Methanotorris formicicus Mc-S-70: one gene and its partner. Each later gene encodes a partner of the first gene's protein in a complex. Links are inferred from orthologs where the notes say so. Each region holds a gene or a part of one and is shown on either strand. Other genes may lie near its edges.

What was found.
Region 2: the proteins of wtpA (region 1) and wtpB are in contact, whole or in part, in a crystal structure (PDB 2ONK), measured with the Archaeoglobus fulgidus proteins. The link is inferred for Methanotorris formicicus Mc-S-70 from one-to-one orthologs. Residues at the interface, in WP_010877608.1 of Archaeoglobus fulgidus: Arg75, Glu79, Leu80, Arg144, Ser202, Glu203, Arg204, Lys209, Met213, Ile214, Arg215, Leu224, Glu226, Ser227, Gly228, Glu229; in WP_010877607.1 of Archaeoglobus fulgidus: Asp44, Pro45, Ala46, Leu107, Gly111, Ser112, Ser113, Lys123, Val125, Asp126, Tyr208, Tyr209, Leu216, Glu219, Arg220, Tyr221, Leu222, Ser223, Glu224, Gly225.

Annotation. Positions count from the first base shown.
Region 1 is NZ_AGJL01000008.1:14,465-17,756, reverse strand. Bases 291-3,242 are described here. They hold wtpA (tungstate ABC transporter substrate-binding protein WtpA), read right to left. Parts: upstream 2,323-3,242; coding sequence 1,258-2,322; downstream 291-1,257. Other genes in these bases: METFODRAFT_RS02165 (homoserine kinase), read right to left, coding at 2,894-3,242; METFODRAFT_RS11285 (hypothetical protein), read right to left, coding at 600-1,142; METFODRAFT_RS11290 (hypothetical protein), read right to left, coding at 385-567. Outside these bases: hisS (histidine--tRNA ligase), read left to right, coding at 1-289; more of METFODRAFT_RS02165, read right to left, coding at 3,243-3,292. UniProt on the Methanocaldococcus jannaschii protein: Part of the ABC transporter complex WtpABC involved in molybdate/tungstate import. Binds tungstate and molybdate.
Region 2 is NZ_AGJL01000057.1:1,736-4,956, reverse strand. Bases 307-3,187 are described here. They hold wtpB (tungstate ABC transporter permease WtpB), read left to right. Parts: upstream 307-1,312; coding sequence 1,313-2,062; downstream 2,063-3,187. Other genes in these bases: METFODRAFT_RS08320 (tRNA lysidine(34) synthetase), read left to right, coding at 3,109-3,187; METFODRAFT_RS08325 (ATP-binding cassette domain-containing protein), read left to right, coding at 2,078-2,995; METFODRAFT_RS08335 (methanogenesis marker 12 protein), read right to left, coding at 307-1,216. Also shown: METFODRAFT_RS08340 (CBS domain-containing protein), read right to left, coding at 1-94; more of METFODRAFT_RS08335, read right to left, coding at 236-306; more of METFODRAFT_RS08320, read left to right, coding at 3,188-3,221. UniProt on the Methanocaldococcus jannaschii protein: Part of the ABC transporter complex WtpABC involved in molybdate/tungstate import. Probably responsible for the translocation of the substrate across the membrane.

The DNA of each region.
Region 1 (3,292 bases):
TGAGGTTGAAGAAGAGGCAATATTAATAACTCCAGTGAAGAAGGATAAGGAATTAATAAAGGTGTGCTTAGATATAGCGGATACATTAAGAAAAAACAACAAAATCGTTGAAGTTGAATTGATGGGGAGAAGGTTAAATAAGGCATTAGATTATGCAAACACAAAAGGTATTAAAAAGGTTATTATTGTTGGTAGTAAGGAGTTGAATGAAGGAAAAGTTACTTTAAAAGATATGGTTAGTGGAGAGCAAAAATTAGTCGATATCAATAAAATAAGCGGGTATCTATAAGATTTAATTTTATTTTTTTGAAAAATGTTTATAAAACTACAGTGTGATTACAATATTCCTTCTTTATTAGTTCCTTACTACACTCTTTAGCCACTTTAAAATGATAGTCCATATTTGTATCTCAAATATTCTATGCAGTTTGATACTATCGCCATAAATCTAACAAATCCAATATTGCTCTTTTCAGACGTTAGATAGTTTCCTTCGATTTCTAAAATCGATTTGTCTCTTCGATGTTTTTCTTCTATCTTCGGTCTCTTCATATACTCGCTTATAATATCCTCTGCCTTCTTTTTATAGCTTGTAGATACTAAATACTTGGGTTTTCGCTTACGAAGTAAGCGAGCAACGAAATGCGAAGCATTTCGTCTAATCTCTGATTTTCCATAAACACTGCAACGATTTTAACTTTACCAACATCGGAGATATTCACGATTTTAGCAGATAATCTAAACTCTATTCCATTAACAGTCCTTAATTTAAGCTTATCTTCGCTAAAATCCTTCCTAAACAATTCTTCTACCTTAACCTTCTTACCGAAATACTCGACTATAATGTTTTTCCTAAGTTTACCAATATATTCCATCCCTAATTCTTTAGATTTCTTCATAATTTTCTTTGTCGTTACAAAAGTGTCTCCTACGACCGTCCCGATATCTATGTGAAATAGAAATCTAATAATTTCGATAAATATATCTGTTGATTTTTTGCTAAGTGGTTTTATTGTAGTATAAATCGAAATAATTTTTATTATTATGATTCTAACCTGTGCGAACTTGGATAATCCCTCTGAACAGTTAAATCTTAAACTATTTATAGAATTAGTGAGTATATTATTAAGTGCTGTTAGCATGGAGGTTTCACCGTTTTTTAATAAGTTATTTAAGTGCTATCTATTTCTATTTTTTGGTTTTAATTTTAATAGTGTTAAATCACACTATCAGTTATAAAAAATAAAAGAGAATAATTTATTCTATTTTTACTAATGGCTTTATTTCTTCAGGGATGTTTCCAAATCCAATTACTGGGTTGATAACTGGCTGTCCATTGTTTTCAAATACTTCTGGATGCTCTAAGATAAGTTTAACAAACTCAATTGCTTCTTTTTTGTTAGGTGCATTTTTTGGGATGGTTAAACCATAGACAATTGGTTTTGCAACCAGAGTTTTATTTTTGCTAAGTAGTTCCAACCTAACTTTTTTGTAGGTATCTGCATACTCATAGTAACCAAGGTTTATCTCTTTTGGGAGTTCAACGTATTTTAAGTTGTGCTGGTTTGCGACACTTTTGTATATGAAGAGATAATCGTAGGCACCTGCTTCTAAAGGAGCCAATAAATCTGTTTCTTTACTTCTTAAGACAATTTTGTTTGTATTTACATTTATATCCTTAGGAACTAATATTGTGTAGGTGTCATTTTCCTTCTCAACTTTAATGTTTGAGTTCTTTAAGACCAAATTATCATATATTTCTGGATTTTTATAGTAAATCTCTGCCAACTGCATGACCATCTGACTCCTATAACCACATGGGTCATCGTTAGGATTTGAGAAACCAAATTTAACCCCAGGTTTATTCAATATTTCATACCAATTTTCTGAATTTATTTCGTCATTATATTTGCTTTTGTCTGTGTATGCTAAAACAAGTTCATTCCTTGCTATCATTATATACCAATCTGCATAATTTGGCATCATCATTTGTGGAATCAATGAGTAATCTGCTGATGCTAAGATATCTGCTTTTTTACCCAAGTCTGTAATTTTTCTGACACACATTACACTTCCTGCGGGTTCTCTCTGCACGTCGATATTTGGATGTTCCTTCTCAAACATCTTCTCATATTCAGAAAATGGCACGGATAAACTTCCAGCATGGAATATTTTTAAGACTTTGTTTTCTACTTTACTTGTTTGTGGGGTGGTTGATTGAGTAGGTTTTTCACTGGCATTAGATGTCTGATTTACACAACCACATAATGCAATACCTATCATTCCAATCAATCCTATCAAGAGCCATTTTGATTTAATCAAAATACCACCTCCATGCTACACTGTTAAATTAAATTGAATACTATATTTAAATTTTATGTTAATGTAAATTGATTAACTCAAAAATTAACCTACTGCTAATAATAGACGACCATAGTAGATATATTTTACATGTTAAGTTGTATGAAGAAGCGACATCAGACGTTGTAATTTCTACTTTAAAAAGTATGGGAAACCTAAAAAGATATTAACCGATAATGGAACTCAATTCGTTCCTGCGAGAGGAGGGGTATCTAAATTCCAGAAGTTTCTACTGGAAAATCGGATTTTGCATATAAGAACCTCTGTTAGACATCCCAAACAATAGGAAAAGTTAAAAGGATAAATAGAAAGGTGGAGTATCGATTATATATGTTCAATAGTTTAGAAGAGTTCGTAGATTGGTATAATCGAGTAAAACCACATCGTTCTCTTAATTTTAAGACGCCTTATGAAGTTTATTATGGTGTAGAGTGTGATAAGGAGGTGATTAGCGTATGAAAAATTATGGCGAAATAATTTCAAGATACAACAGTTAATTAAAAAATTTAATAGATGATATTAAAGAATCTAATTACAATTTTTCTAAAACACTAACTCCGCCTCCAACTTTTGTTAAATAAACCCTTCCCCAAACATCTTCAAATAACTCCTTAACTTCCAAAATATATTCCTTTTTTGGAATTGCAATTATAGCAGGTCCTGCACCACTGATGGTTATACCATAAACCTTATCTTTAACTTTTTCCTTAACTTCTTCATATTTCGGGATTAATTTTGCTCTACGAGGTTCAACAACCTTATCCATCATCATATACTTCCCAAACAATTCAATATCATTTTTGAATAAACTATAAACCATGCCGCATGCCTTACCAACGTTATTTATCATCTCTCCCATCTCAATTTTTTTAGGTAAGATTTCCCTCGCTTCTTTTGTGCTTATTTGGATGTCTGGCAAGGCAATTAAAAC
Region 2 (3,221 bases), on another replicon or contig:
CCATTTTTTTAACAACATCAGATACTTTATCATCCAAAGACACTTCAACAACTCCCCTCTTCATTATGTCTCTAACTAAATATTTAGAAAGCATTTTTCCACCTCACAACAAATTAAAGGACATAACTATTTTTTTTCACAATACTATATATAACTTCCTAATTTAGAATAAAAAAGTGTTATTTTAAAGAGAATTAATTATTGTCATAATTTATATCAAAATAAACAACTATATTTATTCAAATTCAACCTCTATCCCCAAAATATCCCTTTTTCCTTTCAAAATATCCTCCGCTATCATTGCACTTCCTATTGCCCCACTTTCTCCACTTAAAATAAAAATATTCCCATCAACATACTCCTTAATCATCTTTGGAATATCTATTGGATGTTTTAATGTCCCTATAGAACCTGCCAAAACAACATTTTTTCCCTTATTTAAAAACATCAATGAATTTATCTCCATAACTACGCTTAATATTAATGAATCTACTGCCAATTTACAGTTTTCGTCATTGAAATAGTTATTTATTATTGCCATCTTTGTATCTTCAACCCCCTTATATAGTTTCGCTATTTTTACAGCCCCTGCCTTTGAGAATGCTTCATTTGCTGTAATCTCTCCACTATCTATTTTTCTAATCAACTCCAAATCTAATGGACCATGCAACATGCCTATTGCTCCAATACAGGCATCAAAACCCCCAAAAATCTTCCCATCTTTTATTAACAAAGTTACTGTGTTTGATGAAATATCAGACAATATATAATTTTCAAATCCAAAGGTTTTGTATGCGTTGTAGGCAATGGATATTTTCTCTGGTGAAGCGATGTGGGAATATAATGCTTTAAACCTTTCATCCATGCATTTTATTCCCCTATGCAAGCCAGGAATAACAACTGCAGGAATATTTGCGTTTTTTATTTCATCATAAACCTTAGTTCCCCCTCCAACCTTTTCTCCAACTCCTTCAATATTCACAACCCCTCTATTTTTCACCTTTTCTATAGGGAGGATTTTATCTATCCCATCACCCATTGAATACGTTAAAGCCATTAAATCAATATCCTCCAAATCAATATGTTTTTTTAATTCTTCAATGTATGATTTGGTTTTAAATTCCGTTCTCTTCAATTTGAAAATAATCTTCTCATTTCCATCCTTTATACATGTTGTAACTCCAGAAGTTCCATGGTCAATTCCTACTGTTATCATAATTTCACCAATTGATGTAATCTAATTTGATGAGCATAACTTTTATATATTTTACATATTTTAATTACCTCTATAAGATGGTCTTTTGGTGATAATATGAGGATGTTTTTTATCTCACTCTTTATTATCTCGTTGATGTTGATTTTATTCATTATCCTACCCATAATAAATATGCTCCTAAATCCAGGGGATGTTACTGGAGCGTTGATGGATAGAGATGTCATTGATTCATTACTTGTAAGTTTATACGCTGCATCAACAGCAACCCTTATAGCGTTGTTTTTTGGTATCCCACTCGGCTATTTATTGGCAAGGTATGATTTTAAAGGGAAAGATTTTGTTGAGGCGATTGTAGATTTACCAATGGCAATACCCCATTCTGTTGTGGGGATTATGATTTTATCTTTCTTTTGTAACAACCCTATAAATATCTTTAACAATTTTGGGGCATATATTGTTGATAACTTTTGGGGAATTGTGGTTGTTATGTTGTTTGTTGGTGTGCCTTTTATGGTAAATAGTGTGAGAGATGGTTTTTTGATGGTTGATGAAGAACTTGAGCATGTTTCAAGAACACTGGGGGCATCTCAAATAAAGACGTTTTTCAACATCTCCCTTCCTCTCATATACAACAACGTTATGTCTGGAAGTATATTAACATTTGCAAGGGGGATTAGTGAGGTTGGAGCAATCTTAATAGTTGCATATTTCCCAAAAACAATGCCTGTCTTGATATTGGAGAGATTTAACAATTTTGGATTAACAGCCTCAAAACCAATAGCAGTGATTATGATTCTGGTGAGTATTGCAATATTTGCGTTACTTAGGTTGGTTAGAAGGAAATAAATAGGAGGAGAGATATTGTTAAGAGTAGAAAACCTTTCAAAAATATGGAAGGAATTTCAATTAAAAAATATAAATTTAGAGATTGACAAAGAATATTGTATTATCTTAGGCCCAAGTGGTGCTGGAAAATCAGTCCTGTTAAAATGCATAGCAGGAATTTTAAAGGCAGATTTCGGAAGAATATACTTCAATGGGGAAGACATAACAAACCTTTCTCCTGAAAAGAGGAATTTTGGATACGTTCCTCAAAACTATGCATTATTCCCAAATATGAACGTTTATAAGAATATTGCCTATGGTTTAAAGATTATAAGATATCCAAAATCAAAGATCGATAAAAAAGTTGAAGAAATAACTGAATTTTTAAATATAAAACACCTCTTGAATAGGAAGCCAGCAACGTTAAGTGGTGGAGAACAGCAGAGAGTTGCTTTAGCAAGGGCTTTGGTTTTAGAGCCAAATTTACTACTACTTGATGAACCAACGTCTGCACTTGATATAAATAATAAAGAAAAAATTATTGGTGAGTTAAAAAGGATAGGTGAAATCCTTCCAGTGATTCATGTAACTCATGATTTTGTTGAGGCAAAAACACTTGGAGAGAAGATAGCGATATTCATGGATGGGGAACTTGTGGAGGTTGGAAACAAGGAGATATTTAAAAAACCAAAAAATGAAAAGGTCGTTAAATTTTTGGGTTATAATATTGTTAAAATTGACGGGGAGAAGTTTGCAGTGTCTCCTGAAGAGGTTGTAGTTTGTAGTGGAAAAGAAGGAAAAATAATAAGTATTATAGATTGCGGATTTTATAAAAAGATTATTGTTGATTTTAAAGGTAATCAGTTGAGATGCATCTTAAAAGAAGATGTCGATTTGAGTGTAGGGGATGAAGTTGATATTGAATTCAAAAATAAAATCTATTTAAGTAATTAATTCAAACTTTTTTGATAGTAAAATATAAATACAAAATACTTAACATTGTTAAGTAATTATTAATTTTTTTCAAAGAACGATTAATCTTAAGTTTAGTTATCGGAGGGATGTTTTTGATAAACATAAAACAATTAAAAAGATACGCTAATCCATCTTATTTAACAATAAGAGAAGATAAAATTTTAGTCTGCAATAGGAGAGAGGCAAAATTATCAAGAGAGAAAAT